4 regions of the Vogesella sp. genome follow, and region 4 is predicted to be linked to each of the others. Evidence: predicted binding sites of a transcription regulator. Region 4 holds the regulator's gene; each other region holds the start of a gene.

Region 1 (7,083 bases), on a different contig from region 4:
AAAGACGCCGCACAAGCGTTGGCATGGTACCGCAAAGCGGCAGAGCAGGGTGTTGTGGAGGCCCAGCACAACCTTGGTGTGATGTATGAACACGGCCAAGGTGTACAAAAAGACGCCACACAGGCGGTGGCCTGGTACCGCAAAGCGGCGGAGCAGGGCTTCGCCGAAGCGCAGAAGAACCTTGGGTGGATGTATGACAATGGTAGTGGTGTGCCGAAAGACGCTGCCCAAGCGTTGGTCTGGTACCGCAAGGCGGCTGAGCAGGGCTATAGCCCAGCGCAGTTCAACCTTGGCTTGATGTATGCCAATGGCCAAGGCGTGCCGAAAGACGCGGCGCTGGCGGTGGCCTGGTATCGCAAGGCTGCTGCTCAGGGAGATGAACTAGCCCAGAACAATCTTGCTGTCATATATCATTATGGCCAGGGCGTACCTGCCAGTAGCGTGATCGCCTATGCACTGTACAACCTGGCGCAAGCGGCGGGTAATGAAAAGGCTGCCGACAATCTGCGTGAGCTGGAGCAAGACATGTCCAGCCGCGAGATAGCCACCGCGCAGCAGCTGTCACGCCAGATGTCGCAGCCGGGGCAGCTACTGGCGGCACTGGACCGTTTCCAGAAAACCCTGCCTGCCCCCAAGGCTGCCAAGCCCGCTCCGGCACGCCCACAGGCGGCAGCCGATCCGTTTCCGGCCCGCCCGGCGCGGGTGGCGGGCCGCACTACCTGCAATACGGTGTGCCACAACGCCGACTGCTACCGTACCTACGATTCCGGCAAGAAGGTGCGCTTTCGCGCCAAGCTCAAGTTTGACCCGTTTACCAACCAGCCTACCTGGGATGCTGGGGGCTGCTGAGCCCGCCACAGACCACTACGCCAGGAGTTGATGATGAAAAAGACCCTCTATGCTTCGCTATTGCTGCTGTTGCTGACTGCCTGCAGCAAGGGCATTGATAAAACGCCGGATACCAGCAGCCTGGATGTATACAAGGTGCGTATCGAGCAGGATTTTGCCGAGGCTACCCCCGAGCAGGTGGCGGCGTTCAACTACGCGGTGTCCGGCCTGGACTTTGACACCCTGAAGGCCAAGTACAAAGGCAGCAGCTACCGTGATATTGCCAGCCGCGAGTTGCAGGCGCATCTGGCAGGGCTGGAGGCACAATGGCAAGCGGTAGAAAAACAGAAGCCCCAGCTGCTGAAAACCAAGGCTGATTTTGCCCGCGTGCAGGTCTCGGTACTGTCCAGCGAGATCACGCACGACAGCTTTTTTGACAAATGGGACGTGCGCTACACCATGAAAGTGCGCAATGGCTCCAGTATTCCGCTTTCCAAGGTGAAGCTGCACGCCACGCTGGGCATTAATGGCCAGCCGGAGGTGCTGTATACCTTTGAACCGCTCGCCGAGTTCCAGAATGGTTTGCGCCCGGGGCAAGAGGCCACCATTACCGGCAGCATGGTGGGCTTTTTGTCGTTTGATAAGCCTGTAACGCTGGCCGTGCGCGAGGCGCAATCGCGCGAGATTGTGGCCCAAGTGCTGGACGCTACCGACTTTGCGGGTAAATGGGTTATCGGTAACGATACGGCGATGGACAAGCTGGAAACCCTGCCGCCGCAGATTGCCACCACCAAGCAGCATCTTGCCAGTCTGTAAGCTGTGGTATGAATAAAGCGCCCGGCGTGTCATCAACATGCCGGGCGCTTTTGCTTGCGGCCAACCTTACCAGTTGCTCTCGCGTTCCGGCGTGGCGGTAATCTGATGGATGGACAGGTCGGCGCCGTTGAATTCCTCTTCGTCACTCAGGCGGATGCCCACGGTTTTCTTCAGCACGCCGTACACGATATAGCCGCCGCCAAAACCCACCACCACACCGGCCACCGTGCCGGCCAGTTGCGACAGCAGCGTCACGCCGCCGGCGCCGCCCAGCGCTTCCAGCCCGAAGATGCCGGCCGCAATGCCGCCCCAGGCGCCACACAGGCCGTGCAACGGCCACACACCCAGCACGTCGTCGATCTTCCAGCGGTTTTGGGTGAGGGTGAACAGCCACACGAACATGGCACCGGCCACGCCACCGACTACCAGCGCACCCACCGGGTGCATGATGTCGGAGCCGGCACACACTGCCACCAGGCCGGCCAGCGGGCCGTTATGGATGAAGCCCGGGTCGTTCTTGCCCAGCCACATGGCGGTGAGCGTGCCGCCCACCATCGCCATCAGCGAGTTCATCGCCACCAGGCCGGAGATGCCGGCCACTTTCTGTGCGCTCATTACGTTAAAGCCGAACCAGCCCACGATCAGGATCCACGCCCCCAGCGCCAGGAAGGGGATGGACGACGGCGGGTGCGCGGCGATGCGGCCTTCCTTGCTGTAGCGGCCGCGGCGTGCCCCAAGATGCAGCACGGCGGCCAGGCCGATCCAGCCGCCCACTGCGTGTACCACTACCGAGCCGGCAAAGTCGTGGAACGGCGCGCCCAGGTTGGCCGCCAGCCAGTCCTGCACGCCGAAGTGGCCGTTCCAGGCAATGCCTTCAAAGAACGGGTACACCAGGCCCACCAGCAAGAAAGTAGCAGCTGTCTGCGGGTGGAACTTGGCGCGCTCGGCAATGCCGCCGGACACAATGGCCGGAATGGCGGCGGCGAAGGTGAGCAGGAAGAAGAATTTCACCAGTTGGTAGCCGTTGTCCTGGCTGATGTGCTGTACATCGGCCAGAAAGTTGACGCCGTAGGCGATGCTGTAGCCAATGAAAAAGTAGGCGATGGTAGAGACGGCAAAGTCGGTCAGGATCTTCACCAGCGCATTGACCTGGTTTTTCTTGCGCACGGTGCCCAGCTCCAGAAAGGCAAAGCCGGCGTGCATGGCCAGGATCATCACGGCGCCAAGCAGTAGAAACAGTACGTCGTTGGGGGTAGTGGCAGGCATGGCTTGCTCCCTGATTAATATTCTGGTGCAGGGTGAGCAATAACAGTGCCAGATGGTCGTTTTCGGTGCCCATTCAAGTTGGCCGCAGCAAGAGCAATGCACTTTGCCCTGCATTGGTATGAATTTAGCGAACTAATGGTGCATTTGCCGGTTGCTTTTCAGTGCATGGCACCAGTTAAGTGCATGCTATTGCGCTGATACTGCATGCCATCTGCCACCTCCCAGAACAAGGTGTATGCGCCCGGCTATCACCATGCCATACCGCCATTCATGGCCTGTATGGCCAGGCTCGGCCCCACCTTGCCCGGTAAACGTTTGCTGGGTGATGCACCCCGTGTCTGCAAAATCATCCATTTGGATGATTTTTGGTTTTTGGCATTGCTATAGCATCGTCTATGTCATCAAGAACTGAATGGAGACAGCCATGCAAGTAACCACGCTTATTCCTGCCATCTTGTTGGTGGCCAACCTTACGGCGTGTCTGCCGCAGGACAAGAGCGCTACGGCGCCGGTAACTGCCAAAAAGCCGCCCGAAAACTTCATGATCAGTACTTTGCCTGCGCTGCCAGGCTGGGACATCAAAGAAAGTAAAGGCATGTACTGCCAGATGTTCCGTCACATCGGTGAAGACAACTATGGTGCCCAGTTTCGCCAGGCAATGGCCGCCATCGAAGAGGAAGGCAAAAAGTCTGGGGCGCATGCACTGATCAATTTCAAGGTAACAGCGGCTACCTACGAGGTGCAAGGCGCTAAATGGTCGGCCGCTACGGTCAATTTGTGTGGTGATTTTGTGGTGTTAGCCTGAGTGCAGCCGTGCCGGTTGCGAAATGCAGTAAGTAAATGAGTGGAGTAAATACCATGAAAATGCCTAGTGTCGTGCTTGGCCTTGGTGGCCTGTCTGCTTTTATGGGTGCGCTGATGCCTCTGGCTAATGCAGGTGATCTGTATGTTTCCGTTAGTCACGCAGGGGGTGTGTATTTCCTGCTTTATCTGCTGCCTTTGATACTGATTGCGTTTGCGCTAATGCATCAGGCGGGTGCCATGCCCAGCCTGCTTTGGCCGGTAGTCATGGTGGCAGTGCCGGGCCTTGTGCTGGCACTGATGGGGGCGAATGCCGCGATGGATTACATCGCCTTTTTTGGTAACGCCGGAGCACTATTCAACAATATGGCTGGTGCAATCAATATGAACATAGCCAAGCCATCGGTAGGTGTGGGTGCTGTTGTGATGGTGGTTTCTTATTTGGTGTCTGCAGTCGCTGTGGTGTCAAAAAGTCGCGCAGAGTCTTGATTTTGCCAATATGGCTGAGGTGAAAGTATGCGCTACATCATAGCGAGGCTGGTGTCGTTTGCGTTTGCAATGGCAAGTTTTTTTTATGTGGTAACGGGCTTGTGGCGCTGGTGGCTTTATGGGTTTTACGATCATTCTGCGCCCGTCATGCTGCTGATTGCAGGAGTGTTTTTTTGCGGTAATTGTTGGCATTACTTGCGCATGACAAAGTACCAGACGCAAAACTATGACTGGTATCGTTCAAATCATCCTGACAGTATCTATCGCGATAGTGTGGCCTGCTGCACATGTGGCGCACGGCGAATTCATGTGCGTGCGTTATTTAACCATACTTATACTCGTGAGCATTTTTGCACACAGTGCGGTAAAACACTTTATTACTCGCCAGAAGGGCGCTGATATCGCTATATGGCAGACAGCAAAGTCTGGAAGCTTGTTTGCTTGAATGTGTCTGGCAAATAAAATCATGCTTTTACATGGAGAGCATCATGAAGAATAAAATTCTTGCAGTGCTAATGGCAGCTATCAGCTCTTTGGCGATGGCAGGTGAGTTTCAAGTTTCTTACAGCAGCGAATGCCAGTTGATGAGCAAACGACAAGTTTATGATCTTATCAATGAAGTAGGTATTGCTGAAGGGTTGAGCTTGAGACCCGAATACCATATTGCCGGTACGTTGAGATGTTTCTATCATCGCGGCCTTTCTGGGCCGGATAGCCCAGTATTGCCGTATACCTTTCGCGTAACCATAGAGAAGCAGGTGAAGGATGGTAACAAGAAAGGTTGGATGACTGTCAGTGAGTGGACCAGTTGGGGCGTGACCGATGGTACCCGGGCTTGGCATGATGAGTTGCGTAAGTCGGTTAGCCAGCTTATTCGCCAGTATCGCTAGTGCCTATTTGACAGCCTTGTTCTGGCATCGCTTTCGCAAGCGGCGTCAGAACGAGGCTTTCACAAGTTGTGATTATCTCTTCATTTGCTCGTAGTCAGCCATGGCATCAGGCTGACATGGGCAGCCTTGCCGGAGCCGCATTGCAGTTTGGCCTCCAGCGGCGCCGGGGCGGTAATGGCTAACAGCAGGCCGCAGTCTGGCAGCACCAGGTGGGCGGCGTAGTGGTCCAGCTGGTGGATGCTGCGAGTCTGTTGCGGGGTTTCCCAGCGCCGGCCGTGGTACTTGCCCAGCGCTTCTTTCAGCGTCCACACCGTCCAGAACGGGTCGCCAGGCAGGCTGCCGTCTGGCTGTGCGGCCAACCATGCGGCCTCATCGGGCGTTAGCAGTTCGGCCAGTTCATCTGCATCGCCCGCGTGGGCGGTTTGTTCCATGTCAAGCCCCAGTGGCCGGCAGGCCGACACTGCAGCGGCTACCCACGGCCCGCTGTGGCTGATGGAGAGGCCTAGCGGTGCCGGCGCGCCTTCCAGCAGCAGGCAGGCCGGTTTGTCGCTATCGATGGCAAAGTGACGAACCGGCAGCGCCATTAATTGTGATGCGGCTTGCAGTGCCAGTTGCTGGCCCAGGGCTGTCAGTGCCTGGCGTCGCGCCAGGCTGTCTTGTGCGGCGGTGTCCGGCAAACGGTCCAGCAGAATCAGCGTATTCATGGCGTTTTATCGATGGCAGTAGTCATGACGGCAGCTTAGTCAGGAATGACTTTGAAGTCACGCCCGTTCACGACCGGGGCTGTCCAGATTCAGCAGCAGCGTTTCTTTTACTTCTTCCATCACCACATAGCTGCGCGACTCGTTGGCCTGCGGCAGTTTCAGCAGGATGTCGCCGAGGATCTTGCGGTACATCGACATGTCCGGCAGCCGCACCTTTAGTAAGTAGTCGTACTCGCCGGATACCAGGTGGCACTCCTGCACGTCGGGCAGCTTCTGCACCTCACGGCGGAAGGCGTCGAAGATATCGCCGGATTTGGCCGACAGTTTGATTTCCACGAATACCAGCAGGCTGGCGCCCAGCGCCTGCGGGTTCAGGCGGGCGTGGTAGCCCTCGATCACGCCCTCGCGTTCCAGCCGGCGTACGCGCTCGGTGCAGGGGGTGGTGGACAGGCCCACTTTTTCGGCCAGTTCGGTCATGGCGATGCGGGCGTTGGCCTGCAGTTGCTGCAGGATCTTGATGTCCACTTTGTCCAGCTGGCGGCTTCTGTCCATTGTGCGTTGCGGTTTCACTGTTTTATCCTATTTTTGCAGCGATATGCACTGCGCTGTTATTAAATATAAGTGAAAAAAACTGTGTTTTAATCAATATACTACGCAAATTCACTGAGCGGTAACAGCCGCCGATTGCACACACGACAGGACAGCCCGCGCTGTCCTGTTTCAACAGGGTAGCCTGGAGGTAAACATGAAAGTCATCGTTCTTGGTGGTGGGGTCATCGGTATTTCCACTGCATGGTATCTGGCCAAAGCCGGCGTCGACGTTACCGTGGTGGAACGTCAGCCCGGCCCGGCGCTGGAAACCAGCTTTGCCAATGCCGGCCAGATCTCCCCGGGTTACGCGGCGCCGTGGGCGGCGCCCGGCATCCCGGCCAAGGCGGTGAAGTGGCTGTTCCAGAAGCACGCCCCGCTGGCGATTCGCGTGGACGGCAGCACCTACCAGTGGGAATGGATGGCGCGCATGTTCGCCAACTGCAACCCGCAGGCCTACAACGTCAACAAGGGCCGCATGATGCGCCTGGCCGAGTACAGCCGCGACAAGATCCGCGAGCTGAAAGCCGAAACCGGCCTCGGCTTTGAAGGCCGCGAAGGCGGCACGCTGCAGCTGTTCCGCAGCCAGCAGCAAGTGGACGCCATGGGCAAGGACATCGAGGTGCTGAAAGAGTGCGGCGTGGCCTACGAAGTGCTGGACGCCGACGGTTGCGCCCGCATCGAGCCGGCACTGAAAAAGA
Region 2 (7,083 bases), on a different contig from region 4:
ATAAGCGGTACCATCCGGCACGGTAATCTCCGGCTGTATCGGGTAGCCCTCTGCCGTTTCCAGGCGCCCGGTAGCGCCACGCTGGAACTGGCCATTGCGGGTGTAGGCAGTCAGACCATCCGGCGTCAATACCTGGAAGAAGCCCCGACCATTGACTGCCAAGTCAAACACATTACCAGTAGTCGCCAAACCACCCTCGGTGTGAATACGCGCGGTTGCTGCCGGTGCTGCACCCAGGCCAACGGTCAGGCCGGTAGGGAGTGTTTCGCCGGTTTGCAGGCGGGAGCCGGGCGTGCGCAGCGTCTGGTACATCAGATCTTCAAATACTGCGGCGCTGCGCTTGAAGCCTTTGGTACCCACGTTGGCCAGGTTATTGGAGATGACGTCCAACCGGAACTGGCTGGACTCCATACCCGACTTGGCGGTGTAAAGCGAACGCATCATGATGAATTATCTACCCGGTATCCGTTTTCGTTAGGTCGGCGCCAGAATCTGGGTGGCCGACTTGGCATTCTGTTCTGCCGTCTGCATCAGTTTCACATTCAGGTCGTAGTGCTTGGCATGACTGATCATCTGCACCAGGCTGTCGACGGCATTGACATTACTGCCCTCCAAGTAACCCGCGCGCACCCTTACGGTAGCATCCACTTCGGCTTCCTCGCCGCTATTCAGGCGAAACAGGCCATCTTCACCTTTGTAGACTTCACCCTGCGCCGGATTGACCAGCTTGAGTTTGCCGATTTCCTGCGGCGCACCGCCATTGGCAGGAATGGCAAACAGCGTGCCGTCTTGCCGTAAGTCCGGCTGGCTACCTTCCGGCATTTGCAACTGACCACCCTCTCCAGCAATTACCATGCCAGTTCTGGTACGCAGAATTCCGGTCGAATCCAGCAAAAAACCGCCATCTCGGGTGTAGGCTTCGCCACCATCCGGCAATTCGACGGCAAAAAAACCCGGACCGGCAATGGCAAAGTCGAAATTATTGCCGGTGACCTGCAGCGGGCCTTGCGACAGGTCGTGACCAACGGTGTTATCCACCTGGTAGACACGGGTAGGCGCGCCATCGCCCACGACAGGCAGCGAACGAAAGGCATTCAGCTCGGCCTTGAAGCCGTTGGTATGCACATTGGCAAGATTGTTGGCAGTGGTGGCCTGCTGCAGTTCTACATGCTTGGCACCGGTCATTGCCAGATACAGCATCTTGTCCATATCACGCTACCCGTTAGTCATTAACGCAGGTTGAGCAGGGTCTGCAGGATGGCATCCTGCGTCTTGATGGTCTGCGCATTGGCCTGGTAGAAGCGCTGCGCAACAATCATGTTGATCAGTTCGGCCGTGGTATCGGCGTTGGACTCTTCAATCGCTGACGATTGCAACTTGCCGAAACTGCCCTCGCCCGGGAAGCCCGGCTTGGCATCACCCGATGCAGCCGTGGCTGCCCAATTGTTCTCACCATTGGGCTGCAAGCCTTGGGCATTATCGAAAGTGTACAGACGGACACGACCAACGCTTTGCGCCTGGCCATTGGAGTACTTGGCAATGATATTGCCATCATCAGCCGTTTCCACACCAACCAGCTCGCCTTTCGGGTTACCGTCCACCCGAGCCCGAGCCACAGTAAAACTGCCGGAGTACTGCGTGGTACCCGCCAGGCTAACCACAATACCGGCGTCGTCCAGTTGATTGGGCTGACCAGGCACTGGCAGGTTGGCCGCAGCAGCACCACCCGGAATGGTAAAGGTGAACGGCGCAGTCAGCTTGCCATCCGAAGTAAACGAAACCGAACCCACGTTCTGGGTGGTATTATTATTAAGCTTGTAAGCTACGTTCCAGGTGTTGCTAACCGCCGGACCTGCCACCGCCTGACGCTGGAAGTACAGCGAAACGGTATGGGCACTACCCACTTTGTCGTACACCCGCATGCTGGTGGTGAAGTTGTAAGAAGTAGCATCGGTCGGGTTGATTGCCGGGGCCGGGGTTTTCAGCACATTCGGCGTCACCGTATAGTCGATCAGCGGCGACTTCTGGTCGGCATCCAGGTTGAACTGCCAGTCCAGCTCGGTAGAGGCCGTACCCGGCAAACCGGCACGGTCAATCTTCAATGGCGCATCGTCGCCGCCGCCGATGGGCTCACCCACCAGATAGTTGCCGTTGTTGACGAAGTAACCGTCTTTGTCCAGCTTGAACTGGCCATTACGGGTGTAATAGGTCGCAGTGGCGGTAGTGTCGCTCCACAGCTTGAAAAAGCCGGAACCGGAGATAGCCATGTCCAGCGGGTTTTTGGTGGCAGTGATATTGCCTTGCTGGAACTGCTGCGCCACCTTGATGGTTTGCGAACCGATACCGGACTCGGTATCGCTAACACCATACAAACTGGTTGCATACAGGTCGGAAAACTCGGCACGGGAGGACTTGAAACCAACAGTGCTGGCGTTGGCCACGTTGTTGCCGATGACGTCCAATTGTTTGGCTGCGGCGTTCAGACCACTCAAACCTTGCTGAAAACTCATGATGCTCTCCTAACTTTCACACCGCAGATTACAAAATCTGACTGATTTGGCTAACCGGCACACGCTGGCCGCTCGAAATCACAAACATCGGCACACCTTTTTCCCAAGCCACACTGGTCACTTTGCTGGGTGCCATCATGGTGGCCTGAACCGCAGTACCACCCGCCGAAGCCTCTACCTTGAAGGTATACTCACCATTGGGCAGCGTAGTGCCATCCGCACCCTTGCCATCCCAGTTGAAAACAAACTGGCCAGCTTTCTGCGCACCCATGTCGAAGGTATCCACTACCGCACCATTGCTGTTGGTCACAGTAACAATTGCCTTGTCTGCCGCTTTGGCAAACTCGATAGTACCCACCGCCTTGCCATCTGCCATGGACAGGGTGTTGCTGGGGCTCAGCACCTGGCGACCGATCAGCATGGTGGCAAGCAAGGATTGGCTGGCCGCCTGGCTCTCGGTCATCGCTTTGATCGAGGCGTTGACGCCCTCCAGACCGCTTACCGTGCTGATCTGCGCCATCTGGCTGGTCATCTGGCTGTTATCCATCGGGTTCATCGGGTCTTGCGCCCGCAGCTGGGTGGTCAGCAGGGTAAGGAAGCGGTTCTGAATCTCGGTTGCCGAGTTGCCGGTTGCCGTTGAGGCGGTCGACTGCGTCGGATTCAGCGTGCTGTAGTCAAAATTGGTAGAGGCGATACTGGTAGCCATGATTTACGCTCCTGCTCACTGCCCCATCTGCAGGGTTTTCTGCAGCAGGCTCTTGGCGGTATTCACGATTTCAACGTTGGTCTGGTAGGAACGCGACGCCGAGATCATGTCGGCCATTTCTTCTACCGGGTTGACGTTAGGCATGCGCACGTAACCTTTGTCATCCGCCAGCGGATGACCCGGCTCGTACTTCATGCGAAACGGCGAGGTATCTTCTGCCACGGCAGTCACACGCACACCAGCCACTGCCGGCGTAGCCGCGCTGACCGGCACCGCAGTAAACACGGCATGACGGGCACGGTAGGGTTCGCCGGTCGAAGACGCAGTGCTTTCGGCGTTGGCGATATTGCTGGCCACCAAGTTAAGGCGCATCGACTGGGCAGTTAACGCGGAACCCGCAATATTGAAGACATTGGACAGCGACATGATTACTGACCTCCCTTGATGGCATCCATCAGGCCGCTGATGCGGCGATTCAGAAATGTCAGCGTGGACTGGTATTTCAGCGCGTTATCGGCAAAGGCCGAGCGCTCCACGTCCATATCCACGGTATTGCCATCGAGACTGCGCTGCACCGCGCTGCGGTACTGCAAGCCACCCTCTTGCGGCACGCTGGCCGATGCCGCCATATGGCGCCCATCAGTACGGGCCAAACCCATGGCGTTAGCCTGCTGGGCATCGGTCTGGCTTTTCAGTGCCTTGCCGAAATCAAAGTCCACCGCCTTGTAGCCAGGGGTATCGGCGTTGGCGATATTGCTGGCAATGACTTCTGCCTTGGCGGCACGCAGGTTCAGCGAACGCTGGTAGAAGTCGAGGTGGTTAGCAATTTTGTTCAGCATGGCAGTCAATCTCGTTGATGCGCCTCTACAGCACAAAGCGTGCCAGCTTTTTTTTGCAAAAAAGGCTAAAGAAAGCCCAGCTGCAGCCGAATGGCAGCCCGCAACGCCGGCAAGCGGCAAAGACAGCGGCAAAACTTGCCGGCCAGCGGCCAACAGCCAGTGATCACGGCAAAAAAGCAAAACCCCGGCACCAGGCCGGGGTTATCGGGATGCGGACAACAACAAAAACTTACGCGTCGTCGCGAATCTCGAAGTCGTGGGTAATGTCCGCGGTCTTGCCCAGCATGATGGACGCCGAGCAGTACTTGTCGGCCGACAGGCTGATGGCGCGCGCCACGGTGTCTTCTTTCAGATCGCGGCCAACTACCACAAAGTGGAAGTGGATCTTGGTGAATACCTTCGGGTCGGTATCGGCACGCTCGGCTTCCATCTCCACCCAGCAATCGCGCACGTCCTGGCGCGATTTCTTCAGAATGGTGATCACGTCGTAGCTGGTGCAGCCGGCGGTGCCCAGCAACAGCAGCTCCATCGGACGCGGACCCAGATTACGCCCGCCACCTTCCGGCGCGCCGTCCATCACCACGGCGTGGCCGCTGCCGGTTTCGCCCATGAAACACACGCCGTCCACCCACTTCAGTCTTGCTTTCATGCCTATCTCCGAGGAATACAGACCCCAAGCCTAACATCGCCGATTTGGGCGGACAAAGAATCACCGGTAAAATGGAAAGATTGTTTAGTTTTGAAACGGCTCCCATGCTTGTTCTTGGTATCGAATCGTCCTGTGACGAAACCGGTGTTGCCCTGTACCACACCGAACGCGGCCTGATTGCCGACCAGCTGCACTCCCAGATGGCCATGCACGCCGAATACGGCGGCGTGGTGCCCGAACTGGCCAGCCGCGACCACATCCGTCGCGTGCGCCCGCTCACCGAAGCCTGCCTCGCCGAAGCCGGCGTCACCCTGCAAGACATCGACGCCATTGCCTACACCCAAGGGCCAGGCCTTGGCGGCGCGCTATTGGTTGGCGCCGGCTTTGCTAACGCACTGGCCGTCGGCCTGGGCAAACCGGTGATTGCCGTCCACCACCTGGAAGGCCACCTGCTATCCCCCTTGCTAGCCACGCCGCGGCCGGACTTCCCGTTCCTGGCGCTGCTGGTTTCCGGCGGCCACACCCAGATCATGGCCGTGCGCGGCGTCGGCCAGTACGAGATCCTGGGCGAGACGCTGGACGACGCCGCCGGCGAAGCGTTCGACAAAACCGCCAAACTGCTGGGCCTGCCCTACCCTGGCGGGCCATTGCTGTCGAAACTGGCGGAAGAAGGCGACCCCGCCCGCTTCGAGCTGCCGCGCCCGATGCTGCACTCGCCCAACCTGGACATGAGTTTTTCCGGCCTGAAAACGGCGGTGCTGACGCTGAGCAAGCAAGTGGAAGCCGAGCACGGCAGTATCGACGAGCAAGCACGCAAGGACATCTGCCGCGCGTTCCAGGAAGCCATCGTCGAGGTACTGGTCAGCAAGTGTATGAAGGCGCTGAAACAGACCGGCATGCAGCGCATTGTGGTAGCCGGCGGCGTCGGCGCCAACAAGCAACTGCGCGCCGCGCTGGACGAGGCGGCCCGCCGCCGCAAATACCAGGTGTTCTACCCGCCGCTGAAGCTGTGCACCGACAACGGCGCCATGATCGCCTTTGCCGGCGCCATGCGCCTGAAATACGCCATGCCGGCCGGCGGCTTCACCGTAAAGCCGCGCTGGGAGCTGTCCAGCCTGCCGGCCGTTTAAGCACAACCACCCATGCAGACTGACGCTGCCCCGGCGGCGTCAGCCCTACACTCTCCACCATGCCAACCTGACGCGCGCTGACTTTTGCCGCGCCAGCAGTCTGCTGCGGTGGCAAAAGACAACCATGATCCAGCTAAAAAACCTTACCTTGCGCCGCGGCCTGAAAGAACTGCTGATTGCGGCCAACCTCACCATCAACCCCGGTAACAAGGCCGGCATTGTCGGCGCCAATGGCGCCGGCAAATCCAGCCTGTTCGCGCTGCTGAAGGGCGAACTGCACGCCGATAGCGGCGACGCCATCGTACCGCCGCACTGGACCCTGGCTCATGTGGCGCAGGAAACCCCGGCGCTGGCGCAATCGGCACTCGACTACGTGCTGGACGGCGACGCCGAACTGCGCGGCCTGCAGCACAAACTGGCCGCCGCCGAGACCAGCGGCGACGGCCACGCCATCGGCAGCCTGCACGGCGAGCTGGACCGCATCGGCGGCTACGCCGCACCGTCACGCGCCGCCAAGCTGCTGAATGGCCTGGGATTTGCGCCGGACAGCCACCAGCGCCCGGTATCGACGTTCTCCGGCGGCTGGCGCATGCGGCTGAACCTGGCACAGGCGCTGATGTGCCGCTCCGACTTGCTGCTGCTGGACGAACCCACCAACCACCTGGACCTGGAAACGGTACTGTGGCTGGAAGACTGGCTGAAAGCCTACGAAGGCACGCTGCTGGTGATCTCGCACGACCGCGACTTCCTCGACAGCATCACCAGCCACATCGTGGACGTGTCCAGCCAGACGCTCACCCTCTACACCGGCAACTACAGCCAGTTCGAGGTGATGCGCGCCGAAAAACTGTCGCGCCAACAAGGCGACTATGAGAAGCAGCAACGCCAGATCGCGCATCTGGAATCGTTCATCACCCGCTTCAAGGCCAAGGCCAGCAAGGCACGCCAGGCGCAAAGCCGCGTCAAGGCGCTGGAAAAGCTGGAACGCATCGCGCCGGCGCACGTGGCCTCGCCGTTCGACTTCCATTTCGATACACCGGACAACCTGCCCAACCCGCTGCTGCGACTGGATGCGGCCAACGTTGGCTACGGTGCCACCACCATCCTGCACCGGCTGGCGGTATCGGTAGAGGCCGGCAGCCGTATCGGCCTGCTGGGCGTCAACGGCGCCGGTAAGTCCACGCTGGTGAAGCTGCTGGCCGGCGAGCTACCACCACAAAGCGGCGAGCTGATCTGCGCACAAACGCTG
Region 3 (7,083 bases), on a different contig from region 4:
AGGCTGGCCGGGTCCAGCAGCGTGCTCTGCCACACGGTGCTGACCGTCAAGCCGGCCTGGCGCAAGGCGGCTACCTGCGCCTGCTCCTCGGGGGCGGCGATGTCTTCGGCCACGATGTGCTGCACGCCATGGCGCGCCAACAGCGGCGGCAACACCTGCTGCGGCGCGCCGTGCAGCACCAGCAGGCGGCTGCCGCGCGCTCGCAAGGCGGCGTCCAGCGCGGCGATGGCGTCGGCGCGCACCCGTTGCCGCGCCGGTGACAGGCGGGCAAACGGCCACGGCGAATGCGGCTGCCAGCTATCGTCGAGGCACACCATCGGCAGCAGGGTGTCGGCTTGCGCCAGCGCCTGGCACAAGGCCGGGTTGTCGCCCAGGCGCAGGTCGTGGCGGAACCAGTACGCTACGGCGCTCATGATGCGCTCCGGCGCATATGGCGGCAGCGGTCGGAGCAATACTTCACCTCGTCCCACACCGCCTGCCATTTCTTGCGCCAGCTGAACGGGCGGCCACAGGCGGCGCACACCTTGCTGGGCAGGTCGGCTTTCTTGCGCATTTTCATGCTTGCTCTCCTTGCAACGGTGGCGGCGCCTGCGGTGCTTGTTCAGCCGGGCAGGGGCAGGCCGTGCCCTTCGCAGCGCGCCAGCTGCGGCGGCAGCGCCTCCACCAGAAAATCGATAAAACAACGCACCGCCGGTATCAGGTGGCGGCGCCCGGTAAACGCGGCGTGCAGGATGCCGTCCGGCGTGCGGTAGCCGGGCAGCACGCGTTGCAGGCGGCCATCGGCCAGCGCGTCGTGGCACACCATCAACGGCAGCAGGCCCACGCCACAGCCGGCGATGGCGGCTTCGCGCAGCACCAGCAGGTCGTCGGTCATCAGCCGCGGTTCGGCGATGTCCAGCCGGGTGAGCTGGCCCACTTCGTCCAACAGCGGCCACTCGCCACGGCCGTCGGGGCGGCTCATCACCAGCGCCGGCCAAGCGGTAAGGGCGGCCGGGTGTTGCGGCCAACCCTGGGCCGCAATCAGCGCCGGGCTGGCCACCAGCGCGCTTTCGCTTTGCGCCAGCGGCCGCGCCACGATGCTGGCGCTGTCGTCCAGCCGCTGCCGCACGCGCAGCGCCACGTCGATGCCGTCGTTAATCAGGTCGACGCGGCGGCCGGTCACTTCCAGCACGATGCGCACCTGCGGGTAGCGCGCCATGAAGGCCGGCAGCAGCGGCGCCAGCAGCGTCTTGGCCAGCAGCTCCGGGCAGCTGACGCGCACCAGACCGCGCGGCTCGGCGGTGTGGCGGGCGATGGTTTCTTCGGCCGCCTCGGCCTCGGCCAGCATGGCCTGGCAGTGGCGGTAGTACTGCGCGCCGACGTCGGTCAGCGCCAGCCGGCGCGTGGTGCGCTGGAGCAGGCGCACGCCGATGCGCGCTTCCAGCTCGGCCACGCGGCGCGACAGCCGCGACTTGGGCACGCCCAGCTGGCGGCTGGCGGCGTTGAAACCGCCGTGCTCGACCACCTTGGCAAAAAACAGCAGATCGTTGAGGTCTTGCATCACATTGTCTCGCCAGTGGAACAATGAATCCGATTCTAGCCGTCTAGTGCGTGATTGGTCGCAGATTTACAGTACACCCATCGCCGCAGCGTGCGGCACACACCCCAAACGGAGCCGCACCATGAACATCCTGCACCTCGATTCCAGCATCCTCGCCACCAACTCGGTATCCCGCGGCCTGACCCAGGCCCTGGTTAGCACCCTGAGCGCCCGCCACGCCGGCGCGCAGGTGACCTACCATGACCTGGCCGCCAACGAAATTCCGCACCTGTCCGGCGAAATCCTGGGCGCCGCCTTTACCGACAAGGCCGACTGGAGCCCGCTGCAGCAAGCCGAAGCCGCCCGCAGCGACGCGCTGATCGCCGAATTCCTGGCCGCCGACGTGCTGGTGATCGGCGCCCCGATGTACAACTTTGGCGTACCGTCGCAACTGAAAGCGTGGATCGACCGCGTGGCCGTGGCCGGCCGCACCTTCAAGTACACCGAAACCGGCCCGGTTGGCCTGGCCGGTGGCAAGAAGGTGTACGTGGTGTCGGCCCGTGGCGGCGTGTACAGCAACGAACAAGGCCAGCAAATGGACTTCCAGGAAGACTACCTGAAGACCGTGCTGGGCTTCCTGGGCATCACCGACGTGTCCTTCGTGCGCGCTGAAGGCGTGGCCATGGGCCCGGACGCCAAGGCTGCCGCCCTGGCCGCTGCCGAAGCCGCCATCGCCGCTGCTTAAGCTTTCCGTACCGACTAACACGGCCGCCCCTGGCAACAGGGCGCGGCCGTGTTGTTTTGTGCGAGCGGATAACGGGGCGGTGTGCACGCTACCAGTCCAGGCTCAGCTGGCCGGGGGTAGCTGGCGGGCGACGATTGCCACGCGCCTCGCCGCGCTTGCGCGAGCCATGCCGCGCCACGATGGCGGCCTTGCCGGCGCGCACCTCGGGGCGGCCGCGCAGCGCAAACAGCCGCGCCTTGGCCTCGCGGGTGGCCACTTCTACATCCACCAGCGGCTGCGGAATGTCGCGGCCAACCTGCACGCCACAGCGCGCCTGGATATCGGGCGGCATGCGCCATGGCTCGAACAGCCACACATCGGGCACGCGGCGCAGCGGCGGCAGCCACTGCCGCACGAAGCGGCCGTACGGGTCGTGTTCGCGCGCCTGCTTTAGCGGGTTGTAGATGCGCGGCACATTGATGCCGGTGGTGCCGGACTGCATTTGCAGCTGGCTCCAGTGAATGCCTGGCTCGTAATCGACAAACTGCTGCGCCAGCCACAGCCCCACCGGCCGCCAGTGCAGCCACAGCGGGTAAGCCGCCACCGACACCAGCATGGCGCGCATGCGGAAGTTCAGCCAGCCGGTGTGGCGCAGCATGGCGATGCAGGCATCCACCAGCGGCCAGCCGGTGCGGCCGTCGCGCCAGGCGGCAAAACGCGCCTCGTCCCAGTCGTTTTCGCGCAGGCCGTCGTAGCCACGATGCAGGTTGCGCCATTCCAGCGCCGGCTCGCTTTCCAGCTTCTGGATGAAATGGCAGTGCCAGTACAGGCGGCTGATGAAGGCGCGGATGCCCGCCGTGCGCCGGCTGGCGGCACCATCGCCGTGCAGCTGCGCCAGCATGGCGCGGCTGGCCTGCACCACCTCGCGCATCGAGATGCACCCCAGCGCCAGATACGGCGACAAACGCGAGCAGGCGCTGGGCGCCGACAGCGGCGACGAGATGCCGCCACGGTACTGCGCGGCGCGATCCAGCAGGAAATCGTCCAGCACCGCCAGCGCTGCCGTGCGGCCACCGGGCTGCCGCCCCGGCGCGTCGCCATCGCCCAAACCCAGTGCCGCTGCACCCGGCAGGTGCACCGGCGGCCAACTGAGTGCCACTTGTTGCAGCGCCGGCACCGGCAATAACGGTGCCGCCATCAACGCCTCCCACTGCGGCTGCCAGTGGTCGCGGTTCAGGCCGCCACGTACCACACCAAACTGCGGCCACTCGCGCCACTGCACACGGTTGGCCGCACACCAGCGCGCCACGGCGATGTCGCGGCGGTAGGTCCAGTCGTTGCCGGTTTCCTCGTGGGCGAATAGCGCGTCGAACGGCGCTTGCGCGTACAGCTGCGTCAGCACCTCTCCGATCTCGCCCACCGCCACGTACAGCCGCAGGCCGCGCTCGCGCAGCTGGCCAGCCAGGTCGTGCAGGCTTTCGCGCAGAAAATGGTATTGCCGCGCCGAGGCGTCCGGCTGCTGCCACAGCCCCGGCTCTACCACGTACAGGCACAGCAGCGGGCCGCGCGCGGCGGCGGCGCACAGCGGAGCGTGGTCGGCCAGGCGCAAGTCGCGCTTGAACCAGACAACGCTGTAGCTCATGCCTTGGGCAAGGGGTGGATGACGCCGTGGCCGCCGTCGACGCCGATGTTCTGGCCGGTAATCCAGCCGGCTTCGGGCGACAGCAGGAAGGCGATCAGCGCGGCGCTATCGTCGCCCTGGCCCACGCGCTGCATCGGGTTGGCCTGCGCGTTGCGGGCGATGGCTTCCGGCGTGCCGGTGAGGCGCGCCGACAGCGCCGACACCGTCAGCCCCGGGTGCACGCAGTTCACGCGAATGCCGCGCTCGGCGTAGCTGGCGGCGGTGCTTTGCGCCAGCGCGGCCACCGCCGCCTTGGCGCTGGCAATGGCTTCGTGATTGGGGAAGCCGGCCTGCGCCACCAGCGAGCCCACCAGCACCGCGCTGGCCGGCTGCTTGTGCTTGAGCGCGGCGGCAACAAAGGCTTTGAGCACGTGCACGGCGCTGAGCCAGTTGTGCTGCATCAGCTGCCAGGCGTCGTCTTCGGCGGTGAGGTGCAGCGGGCGGATCAGCGTGCTGCCCACACAGTGCGCCAAGCCGGTGAGCGCCACGCCGTCGGCAGCCAGGCCGGCCACCGTGTCGCGCACGGCGGCGGCGTCCAGCGTGTCCAGCGGGCGCACGAGTACCTCGCCGGGCAGGCGGGCGGCCAGTGCGGCCAACCCGTCTTCGCTGCGGGCACTCAACACCAGGCGGTGGCCGGGCGACAGGCGCCGCGCCAGCGCGCTACCGATGGCGCCGCTGGCGCCGGTAATCCAGATCGTGTCCATGCTGCACCTCGCGATTTGTCCAATACAAATCATATACAAAAGCACAGCGTATCGATAGTGAGCATTGACGCACCAAAGCTGGTTGTCAGCGCACGCTATATCAGCCTCAAAACAGGGCGGCCAGCACCAGTTTGCAGCACGGCGTCATGATGCAGTCGCGGATGCCTGCCTGCGGTGCACCGCCGTGCCAGACCACAACCATGGTGCGTGCCAGACCAAGCGCCCGCTTGTCGCCTGAGCGCCACAGCCCCTGCTGGCAGCGTCCTGCGCCAGGCCTGGCAGCCCCGTAACAAGGCCGTTTTCTCAAGCCAGGCAAGACTGGCGTAACAGTCGCACCACCGAGGCCATCGCCGTACTCCCCGCCTGCACGGTGGTACTACCGCGGCTTACTGCATGGCAAAAACTATCGAAATAAAACGGAAAATCGCCGGTACCAGCCAGACACGCGACGGCGCCTATCTTGCAGCGCAGCAATGCCTTGCCGCCAACCGCATGCGAAGCGCACATTGTTTATCACCGCGTCACGCTTGACGCTTGGCAGCCGTGCTGCGGGCTTTAGCCTATCCGGGGCAGGCACATGGATTGCTAACCAGCCTGATACCGGCTTGCCGGTTGCGAGTCAGGCCCTGTATGCGCCCGACGCGTCAGGTTTATCGATTGAAAACAATAAGAACATCACCTCTGGAGAATGCCATGCATGCTCTGACCCTCCCCGAAAACGGTCATTACGACGAAATGCTGCTCGACAGTGGCGGCATCCGGCCCCATTACCGTGACTTTGCCCGCTGGCTGCATTCGCAGCCGCCCGAAACCCTGGCCCGCAAACGCGCCGAAGCCGACCTGATGTTCCACCGCGTCGGCATTACCTTTGCCGTATACGGCGACGATTCCGGCGCCGAACGCCTGATTCCGTTCGATACCGTGCCACGCATCATCCCGGCCAGCGACTGGCAAACGCTGGAAAAAGGCATGCGCCAGCGCGTCACCGCGCTGAACGCCTTCCTTCACGACATCTACCACGAACAGCACATCGTGAAGGCCGGCATCATTCCCGCCGAGCAGGTGTTTTCCAACAGCCAGTACCAGCCGGCGATGCAGGGGCTGGACCTGCCGCACCGCATCTATGCCCACATCACCGGCGTGGACGTCATCCGCCACAGCGACGGCAACTTCTACGTGCTGGAAGACAACCTGCGCGTGCCGTCCGGCGTGTCCTACATGCTGGAAAACCGCAAGATGATGATGCGGCTGTTCCCCGAGCTGTTTGCCAGCCACGCGGTGGCGCCGGTACAGCATTACCCGACGTTGCTGCTGAACACGCTGCGCCACGCCAGCGCGGTGGACAACCCCACCGTGGTGGTACTGACGCCGGGCCACCACAACAGCGCCTACTTCGAGCACGCTTTCCTCGCGCAGCAGATGGGCGTGGAGCTGGTGGAAGGGCAAGATCTGTTTGTTAAAAACAACCGCGTGTACATGCGCACCACCGCCGGCCACAAACAGGTGGACGTGATCTACCGCCGCATCGACGACGCCTTCCTCGACCCGCTGGCGTTCCGCGCCGACAGCATGCTGGGTGTGCCGGGCCTGCTGTCGGTATACCGCGCCGGCGGCGTGATCCTGGCCAACGCCATCGGCACCGGCGTGGCGGACGACAAATCCATCTACCCCTACGTGCCGGACATGATCCGCTTCTACCTGTCGGAAGAGCCGCTGCTGCAGAACGTGCCCACCTGGATGTGCCGCCGTCCGGCCGAGCTGGACCACGTGCTGAACAACCTGCACGAGCTGGTGGTGAAGGAAGTGCACGGCGCCGGCGGCTACGGCATGCTGATCGGCCCGGCAGCCAGCAGCGCCGAAATCGAAGACTTCCGCCAACGCATCATCGCCGACCCCAGCAACTACATCGCCCAGCCCACGCTGTGCCTGTCGTCCTGCCCCACCTTTGTGGAGTCGGGCATTGCCCCGCGCCACATCGACCTGCGCCCCTTCGTGCTGTCCGGCCGCGACATCAGCATGGTGGCCGGCGGCCTGACCCGCGTGGCACTGAAAGAAGGCTCGCTGGTGGTGAATTCGTCGCAAGGCGGCGGCACCAAGGACACCTGGATTCTGGAGGACCAATCATGATGCTCTCGCGCACCGCATCCCAGCTGTACTGGATGAGCCGTTACATGGAACGCGCCGAAAACCTGGCGCGCCTGCTGGACGTGACCCACAGCCTGTCACTGTTGCCGCAATCGCGCGGTGGCAGCGACATCAGCGCCGCACTGGCCACCACCGGCGCACTGGAAGCCTGCCGCGCGCGCCACCCGCAACTGGCCGCCAGCGACGTACTGCATTTCATGACCTTTGACGCGGCCAACCCGGCCAGCATCGTCAACTGCCTGAAATACGCCCGCGAAAACGCCCACGCCGTGCGCGGCAAGATTACCGGCGAGATGTGGGAAAGCATCAA
Region 4 (7,083 bases):
GCCAGAAGCTGGACGGCCAGACCGAGTACGTTGATGGCCGTGCCGCACGTGTCGATTACGACTCTGCCAGCAACACTGTCATCCTCACCGGGAAAGCGGTAGTCACCCGCGGCAAAGACATGGTGGCTGGCGAGCTGATCAGCTACAACACCGTGACCGAGGTGTACCAGGTCAAAGGCCAGGGCGCGACCAGCACGGCGCCCAAGGGCAGGGTCACCATTATTCTGCAGCCGCAGGAGAAGCCATGACTCATAGCCGGCTAAGCATCCAGCACCTGAAGAAGACGTTCAAGAAACGTACCGTGGTGCGTGACGTATCGATGGACATCGCCAGCGGCGAGGTTATTGGCCTGCTGGGCCCCAACGGCGCCGGCAAAACCACCAGTTTTTACATGGTGGTTGGCCTCATCGCTGCCGAAGCCGGCGAGATCCTGCTGGATGGCAACACCATTACCCATTTGCCCATCCACAAACGCGCCCGCTTGGGCCTGGGCTACCTGCCGCAGGAAGCGTCGATCTTTCGCAAGATGACGGTAGAAGAAAACATCCAGGCGGTACTGGAAGTCGCCGGCCTGTCCGGCGAAGCACTGGACAAAGAACTGCAGCTGCTGCTGGACGACCTCAATATCGGCCACTTGCGCGAAACTAACGCCATGGCGCTGTCCGGTGGCGAACGTCGCCGCGTGGAAATCGCCCGCGTATTGGCCACCAAGCCGCGCTTCATCCTGCTGGACGAACCATTTGCCGGCGTGGACCCGATAGCCGTAATCGACATCCAGAAAATCATTTCCTTCCTGAAAGAGCGCGGCATCGGCGTGCTGATTACCGACCACAACGTGCGCGAAACACTGCGCATCTGCGACCGTGCCTACATCATCTCCGAAGGCCGCGTACTGGCCTCCGGCTTGCCGGACGAACTGGTCAACAACGAACAGGTTCGCCAGGTTTACCTGGGCGAGCATTTCCACCTGTAAGCGAAATGAAGCAAACCCTCCAGCTCAAAGTCAGCCAGCAACTCACGCTCACCCCGCAACTGCAGCAATCGATCAAGCTGCTGCAGATGTCCACGCTGGAGCTAGCCAGCGAACTGGAACGCTATCTGCTGGACAACCCGCTACTGGAACGCAGCGACGGCAGCGACAGCCCCAATGGCGACGCAGAAGCACCGGTAGCGGAAAGCAGCAATGACACTGCAGAAGACCGTAGCCAGGACAGCATGGAGCTGTCCGACTGGGGCAGCGGCAGTGGCGGTGGCAGCCATGACGGTGACGACGAGTTCGACCCGATACTGAACGCGCCGTGCCGCCCCACCCTGCGCGAACACCTCACCGCGCAAATGGGCGAAACCCAGCTGGGCCGGCGCGACAGCGCGCTGATGGCGCTGCTGATCGACGAGCTGGATGAAGACGGCTACCTGGTTACAACGCTGGAAGACATCGCTGCGGAACTGCCGTTGGAGCTGGATGTCGAGGTAGAAGAGCTGGAAACGCTGCGCAAGCTGATGATGCAGTTCGAGCCCGCCGGCATCGGCAGCCGCCATCTGGGCGAGTTCCTGTTGTTGCAGCTGACAGCACTGCCCGCCAGCACGCCGTCGCTGCCGCTGGCGCGTACGCTGGTGGCCGAACATCTGACGCTGCTGGGCAACCGAGATTATGCCCGCCTGAAAAAACTGCTGGGCCTGGGCGAAGCTGAACTGCGTGCTGCCCACGCCCTGATTGCCACTTTGCGCCCGCGGCCAACCAGCGGTTTTGACCAGGGCGAGACACATTATGTGGCGCCAGACATCCATGTGGTACGGCGCGGCGGACGCTGGGTTGCCCAGCTAAACCGGGCATCGGTGCCAAAACTTCAGGTAAATCAGCTGTATGCAAACATGCTGCAGCAAAAGGATAGCAGTCACAACCTTTCAGGGCAGTTGCAGGAGGCCAGATGGCTGGTAAAAAACATCCAGCAACGGTTTGACACTATCCTGAAAGTGTCGGAATCTATAGTCGAAAGGCAGCAAGCGTTCTTTGAACACGGTGAAGTGGCCATGCGCCCGCTGATCCTGCGCGATATCGCAGACGAGCTGGGATTGCATGAATCCACCATTTCCAGGGTGACGACGCAGAAGTACCTGCTGTGCAGCCGCGGGCTGTTCGAGCTGAAATACTTCTTCGGCAACGCACTGGAAACGGACAGTGGCGGAGAGTGCTCTGCCACCGCCATCAAGGCGCTGATCCGCCAGATCATCGATGCCGAAGACAGCAAGAAGCCGCTGTCGGACAGCGCCATCGCCGACAAGCTCACGGCACAGGGCATACAGGTTGCCAGACGCACTGTCGCCAAGTATCGTGAAGCTATGCAGATTCCGCCAGTTAGCCTTCGCAAGGCCCTATAGCAGTGCCAAAAACACCGGTGCGGCCAGCCCGACCGCACCGCTAACAGAAGGAGTCAGGGTATGAACCTCAAAATTACCGGTCTGCACCTCGAAGTTACCCCATCCATCCGTGAATACATCGAGAGCAAACTCGAACGCATCACCCGCCACGTCGACAATGTGATTGGCATTACGGTGACGCTATCGGTAGATAAACTGGTACAAAAAGCGGAGGTCAATGTGCATCTGGCAGGTAAAGACATCCATGTCGAATCGGAAGAAGCTGACATGTATGCCGCCATCGATACACTGATGGACAAACTGGACCGCCAGGTTCTGAAGTTCAAGGAGAAACAAACCGAGCATCGCGTCAGTGCACAGCAGATCAGTGCCGAACTGTAAGGTGATGCAGTAACTTTAACGGGAGCCAGTGGCTCCCGTTTTGCATTGGTGCACGCGGGCAGGAATTCTATTGCCGGCGATGGGTCTGAAGCCATAACACGTGACATCCCCCACAACGACTGTACCGCACACCCTGCTGCCCTATTGCAAACAGCAGACTCGGCGTAGAATGGCGGACGGTTTTTTCTGGCAAATGCAAATCATGAGCTTGATCGGCAAGATTCTTCCCCAGCAGAACGTGCTGGCCGATGTGGATGTATCCAGCAAGAAGCGCCTGTTCGAACAGGTAGGTTTGTTGGTGGAAAACAGTCACGGTATCGCGCGCAGCGAGATCTTTGACAGCCTGTTTGCCCGCGAGAAGCTGGGCTCCACCGGCCTGGGGCAAGGCGTGGCCATCCCGCACGGGCGGGTCAAGGGTCTGAAAGAAGCCACCGGCGTGTTCATCCGCCTGGCCAGCCCTATCCCGTTCGACGCACCGGACGGCAAACCGGTAAACCTGCTGTTCGTGCTGCTGGTACCGGAACAAGCGACCGACTTGCACTTGCAGGTGCTGTCCGAGCTGGCCCAGCTGTTTTCCAGCCGCAGCCTGCGCGACAAGATGGCAGTATGCGATACCGACACCTTGTACGCCCTGCTGACCGGAAACCCCGCCCATGCCTAATATCAGCGTGCGCCGGCTGTACCAGGACAACAAACACAAGCTCAGCCTGAGCTGGGTTGCCAGCCGTGCCGGGTCGGACAACCTCATTTCCAACGAGGAACAGCGCCCGACACAGGCACTGGTCGGCCACCTGAACTTCATCCACCCCAACCGGGTGCAGGTACTGGGCCTGGCCGAATCCGAATACCTGAACAAACTGGAACAAGCTGCCGCCCGCACCGCACTGGACCAGCTGTTCCACAAAAACATGGCTGTGGTCATCGTGGCCAACGGCCAACCGGTGCCGCGCCTGCTGCAAGATTACTGCCAGACCCACAATGTGCCGCTGATGAGCACGCCACTGGAAAGCCCGTACCTGATGGACGTGCTGCGCATCTATCTGGCGCGCGCGCTGGCGGTGTCCACGGTGATGCACGGTGTGTTCCTCGACGTGCTGGAAATCGGCGTGCTGATCATGGGCGATTCGGCGATGGGTAAAAGCGAGCTGGCGCTGGAGCTGATCTCGCGTGGCCACGGTCTGGTCGCCGATGACGCGGTGGAGCTGTACCGCATCGGCCCGGAAACGCTGGAGGGCCGCTGCCCGCCACTGCTGCGCGACTTCCTGGAAGTACGTGGCCTGGGCATCCTGAACATCCGCACCATCTTTGGCGAAACCGCCGTACGGCCGAAAAAGGTACTGAAGCTGATCATTCACCTGATCAAAGCGAACGACCAAGCCATGCAGGCGCTAGACCGACTGAACATCCAGTCCGAGACACAAGACATCTTGGGTGTCACCGTGCGCAAGGTTATCCTGCCGGTAGCCGCTGGCCGCAACCTGGCCGTGCTGGTGGAAGCAGCAGTACGCAACTACATCTTGCAACTACGCGGCATCGACAGCACGCGCGAGTTCATTGATCGTCACACCAACCTGTTACGGGACCAGGAACATGCAGCTGATTCTGATTAGTGGCTTGTCCGGCTCCGGCAAATCCGTCGCGCTACGGGTGCTGGAAGACAGCGGCTACTACTGTGTCGACAACCTGCCGCCCACCATGCTGGCCGACGCCATCGCGCTGTACCACGAGCACGGCCATAGCCAGATTGCCATCAGCGTCGACACCCGTTCCGCCTCCACGTTGGCCGCACTGCCCGACGCCATCAAGGCGCTGCGCGCACTGGACGTTGACGTGCGCCTGCTCTACCTGGAAGCCAGCAGCGAAGTGCTGGTCAAGCGCTTCTCCGAGACCCGTCGCCGTCACCCGCTATCCAACGGCAGCCTGACGGTAGAAGAATGCATCCGGCTGGAGCGCGAGATGCTGGAGCACGTCGGCGAGCTGGGCCACCGCATCGACACCAGCCATCTGTCGGCCAATGCGCTGCGCGGTTACGTCAAGCTGCTGGCCGGTGCCGACGGTAGCCGCATGACCGTGGTGTTCGAGTCGTTCGGCTTCAAGCACGGCATTCCGCTGGACGCGGACTTCGTATTCGACGTGCGTTGCCTGCCCAACCCGTACTACGAAGAAGCGCTGCGCCCGCTCACCGGGCGCGATCAGGCCATTTGCGATTTCTTTGCCGGCGAACCGGAAGTACAGCAAATGGAAGACGATATCCGGACCTTTCTGGCCACCTGGCTGCCGCGCTTCAAGCAGGACAACCGCAGCTACGTCACCATCGCCATCGGCTGCACCGGTGGCCAGCACCGCTCGGTCTACCTGACCGAACGCCTGGCGGCCAGCTTCCCCGACGAACAGGTGCTGATCCGTCACCGCCAACTGGGCGGTCGCCAGGGCGACCATTGATGCGCCTGGCGAGCATACGGATCGGCGACCTGTTGCTACTCGGCGCGTTGGCCGCAAGCTGCTTCGGCAGCTTTTACTTTTTATGGCTACGCCCCGGCATCGCCAGCCACGTGCTGCTGTTCCAGAACGGCCAGCAGGTGCTGCGCTGGCCGTTGCGGCTGGAACGTACTGTCACGCTGCAAGGCCCGCTGGGGCAAACCATTGTCGAGATCCGCGCGGGCCGCGCCCGTATTGCGGCCGACCCCAGCCCACGCCAGTACTGCGTACAGCAAGGCTGGCTGCAGCGCCCCGGCAGCACCGCGCTGTGCCTGCCCAACCGTACCGCCATCACGCTGGAAGGAGACAGCGGCCATGACTCGCTGGCCTTCTAGCCTCCGTGTCAGTGCACAAGACCATACGCTGGCCAGGTTGGCCGCGCTGGGCATCGTCATTGCCCTGCTGGAAAGCGCCATTCCGTCACCACTACCTGGTGTCAAACCCGGCCTGGCCAATCTGGTCACGCTGATCGCGCTGCAGCAGCTGGGCTGGCGTGCCGCCTGCTGGGTCAGTTTGCTGCGCATTATCGGTAGCGGCCTGCTGCTGGGTAGCCTGTTCAGCCCCGGCTTCTGGCTCAGCCTTAGCGGCGGATTAGCCAGTCTGCTGAGTCTGGCCCTGGCCAGCCGCCTGCCGGTGCGCTTTTTCGGCGTACTCAGCCATAGCCTGCTGGCCGCTATGGGCCATCTTGCGGGACAATTGCTGCTAGCCAGGCTGTGGCTGATGCCGCACGATGGCGTGTGGCTGCTGCTACCGCCACTGATGCTGTCCAGCCTGCTGGGCGGCGTCGCCACCGGTTTGCTTACCCTCAACCTGTTGCAAAGGCTTGCCTCATGCCCACACCCCACACCGTCACCGTTGCCCTGACCGGCGCCTCTGGCCTGCCCTACGGCCTGCGCCTGATCGAATGCCTGCTCGCCGCTGGCGTCCGCGTCTGGGTGCTGTACTCGCAAGCGGCTCAGGTGGTGGCGCAGCAGGAGATGAACCTCACGCTACCGTCCCGCCCTGCGGCCTTCGAGCAATGGTTGAGCGAGCAATATCACCCTGCCGACGGCCTGCTGCGCGTATACGGCCGCGAAGAATGGTTTGCGCCGCCGGCTTCCGGCTCCAACCCGGCCGACGCCATGGTGGTGTGCCCGTGCTCGATGGGCACGTTGGCCGCCATCGCCGCCGGCAGCAGCGACAACCTGATCGAGCGCGCCGCCGACGTCAGCATCAAGGAGCAGCGCAAGCTGGTGCTGGTGCCCCGCGAGGCACCGCTATCGGCCATCCACCTGGAAAACATGCTGAAGCTGGCCCGGTTGGGCGTTTGCATCCTGCCACCCAGCCCCGGCTTCTATACCCACCCGCAAAGCGTGCAGGACATGGTGGACTTTGTCGTGGCACGCATCCTGGACCAAGTCGGCGTGGCGCACAGCCTGCTGCCACGCTGGGGAGAACAACGCGCATGAACCACCCTGCCCTGAGCGACTTGCTCGATCTACGCGGCCTGCGCCAGCTGGAGCTGGCAGCCGAACACGCCGGCCTGGCGCTGATGCCGCGCGCCGCCGCGGCCATTGCCGACTGCTGCCGCCAGCACATCCCGCCCGGCAGCACGCTACTGGTAGCCGCCGGGCCGGGTAACAACGGCGGCGATGCCCTGCTGGCGGCCAGCCTGCTACAGCAAGCCGGCTACGTGGTTGACGTGCTGCTGCCGCAAGCGCCGACCAGCCCGGCAACCCAGGCTGCGCTAGCCGCGTGGCAAGCGCGCGGCAGCAGCGTGCGGCCAACCCTGAGCGATGCCCGGCCCGACTGGCTGCTGGACGGTCTGTTCGGCGTTGGCTTGTCGCGCCCGCTGCAAGGTGCCTG

What was found. The regulator sigma-54, encoded in region 4, starts transcription at its own class of promoters, with help from an activator protein. The targets are predictions, from matches to a motif close to CTGGCACGCTTCATGCTT.
Positions count from the first base shown of each region.
Region 1: a site for sigma-54 is predicted at 2,945-2,962, ahead of ACK4FZ_RS06745 (ammonium transporter). Genes of this name have one in related genera too.
Region 2: a site for sigma-54 is predicted at 4,084-4,101, ahead of flgB (flagellar basal body rod protein FlgB). Genes of this name have one in related genera too.
Region 3: a site for sigma-54 is predicted at 5,147-5,164, ahead of ACK4FZ_RS10515 (circularly permuted type 2 ATP-grasp protein). Genes of this name have one in related genera too.

Region 1 covers NZ_JBKBHK010000004.1:173,765-180,847, reverse strand. The annotation lists gene ACK4FZ_RS06755 (SEL1-like repeat protein) at 1-849, shown strand, start outside; gene ACK4FZ_RS06750 (hypothetical protein) at 883-1,644, shown strand; gene ACK4FZ_RS06745 (ammonium transporter) at 1,711-2,910, opposite strand; gene ACK4FZ_RS06740 (hypothetical protein) at 3,335-3,715, shown strand; gene ACK4FZ_RS06735 (hypothetical protein) at 3,769-4,200, shown strand; gene ACK4FZ_RS06730 (hypothetical protein) at 4,228-4,599, shown strand; gene ACK4FZ_RS06725 (hypothetical protein) at 4,689-5,090, shown strand; gene ACK4FZ_RS06720 (4'-phosphopantetheinyl transferase family protein) at 5,171-5,794, opposite strand; gene ACK4FZ_RS06715 (Lrp/AsnC ligand binding domain-containing protein) at 5,852-6,346, opposite strand; gene ACK4FZ_RS06710 (D-amino acid dehydrogenase) at 6,528-7,083, shown strand, end outside.
Region 2 covers NZ_JBKBHK010000009.1:40,555-47,637, reverse strand. The annotation lists gene flgG (flagellar basal-body rod protein FlgG) at 1-444, opposite strand, end outside; gene ACK4FZ_RS12140 (flagellar basal body rod protein FlgF) at 475-1,209, opposite strand; gene flgE (flagellar hook protein FlgE) at 1,230-2,510, opposite strand; gene ACK4FZ_RS12130 (flagellar hook assembly protein FlgD) at 2,539-3,216, opposite strand; gene flgC (flagellar basal body rod protein FlgC) at 3,232-3,642, opposite strand; gene flgB (flagellar basal body rod protein FlgB) at 3,645-4,055, opposite strand; gene ACK4FZ_RS12115 (OsmC family protein) at 4,285-4,704, opposite strand; gene tsaD (tRNA (adenosine(37)-N6)-threonylcarbamoyltransferase complex transferase subunit TsaD) at 4,809-5,834, shown strand; gene ACK4FZ_RS12105 (ATP-binding cassette domain-containing protein) at 5,959-7,083, shown strand, end outside.
Region 3 covers NZ_JBKBHK010000007.1:81,241-88,323, forward strand. The annotation lists gene ACK4FZ_RS10485 (DASH family cryptochrome) at 1-413, opposite strand, end outside; gene ACK4FZ_RS10490 (DUF2256 domain-containing protein) at 410-559, opposite strand; gene ACK4FZ_RS10495 (LysR substrate-binding domain-containing protein) at 602-1,540, opposite strand; gene ACK4FZ_RS10500 (FMN-dependent NADH-azoreductase) at 1,662-2,264, shown strand; gene ACK4FZ_RS10505 (FAD-binding domain-containing protein) at 2,353-3,885, opposite strand; gene ACK4FZ_RS10510 (SDR family NAD(P)-dependent oxidoreductase) at 3,882-4,628, opposite strand; gene ACK4FZ_RS10515 (circularly permuted type 2 ATP-grasp protein) at 5,322-6,755, shown strand; gene ACK4FZ_RS10520 (alpha-E domain-containing protein) at 6,752-7,083, shown strand, end outside.
Region 4 covers NZ_JBKBHK010000005.1:249,907-256,989, forward strand. The annotation lists gene lptA (lipopolysaccharide transport periplasmic protein LptA) at 1-248, shown strand, start outside; gene lptB (LPS export ABC transporter ATP-binding protein) at 245-973, shown strand; gene ACK4FZ_RS08680 (RNA polymerase factor sigma-54) at 979-2,379, shown strand; gene hpf (ribosome hibernation-promoting factor, HPF/YfiA family) at 2,440-2,760, shown strand; gene ptsN (PTS IIA-like nitrogen regulatory protein PtsN) at 2,963-3,421, shown strand; gene hprK (HPr(Ser) kinase/phosphatase) at 3,414-4,370, shown strand; gene rapZ (RNase adapter RapZ) at 4,351-5,202, shown strand; gene ACK4FZ_RS08705 (NusG domain II-containing protein) at 5,202-5,573, shown strand; gene ACK4FZ_RS08710 (Gx transporter family protein) at 5,554-6,102, shown strand; gene ACK4FZ_RS08715 (flavin prenyltransferase UbiX) at 6,069-6,686, shown strand; gene ACK4FZ_RS08720 (NAD(P)H-hydrate dehydratase) at 6,683-7,083, shown strand, end outside.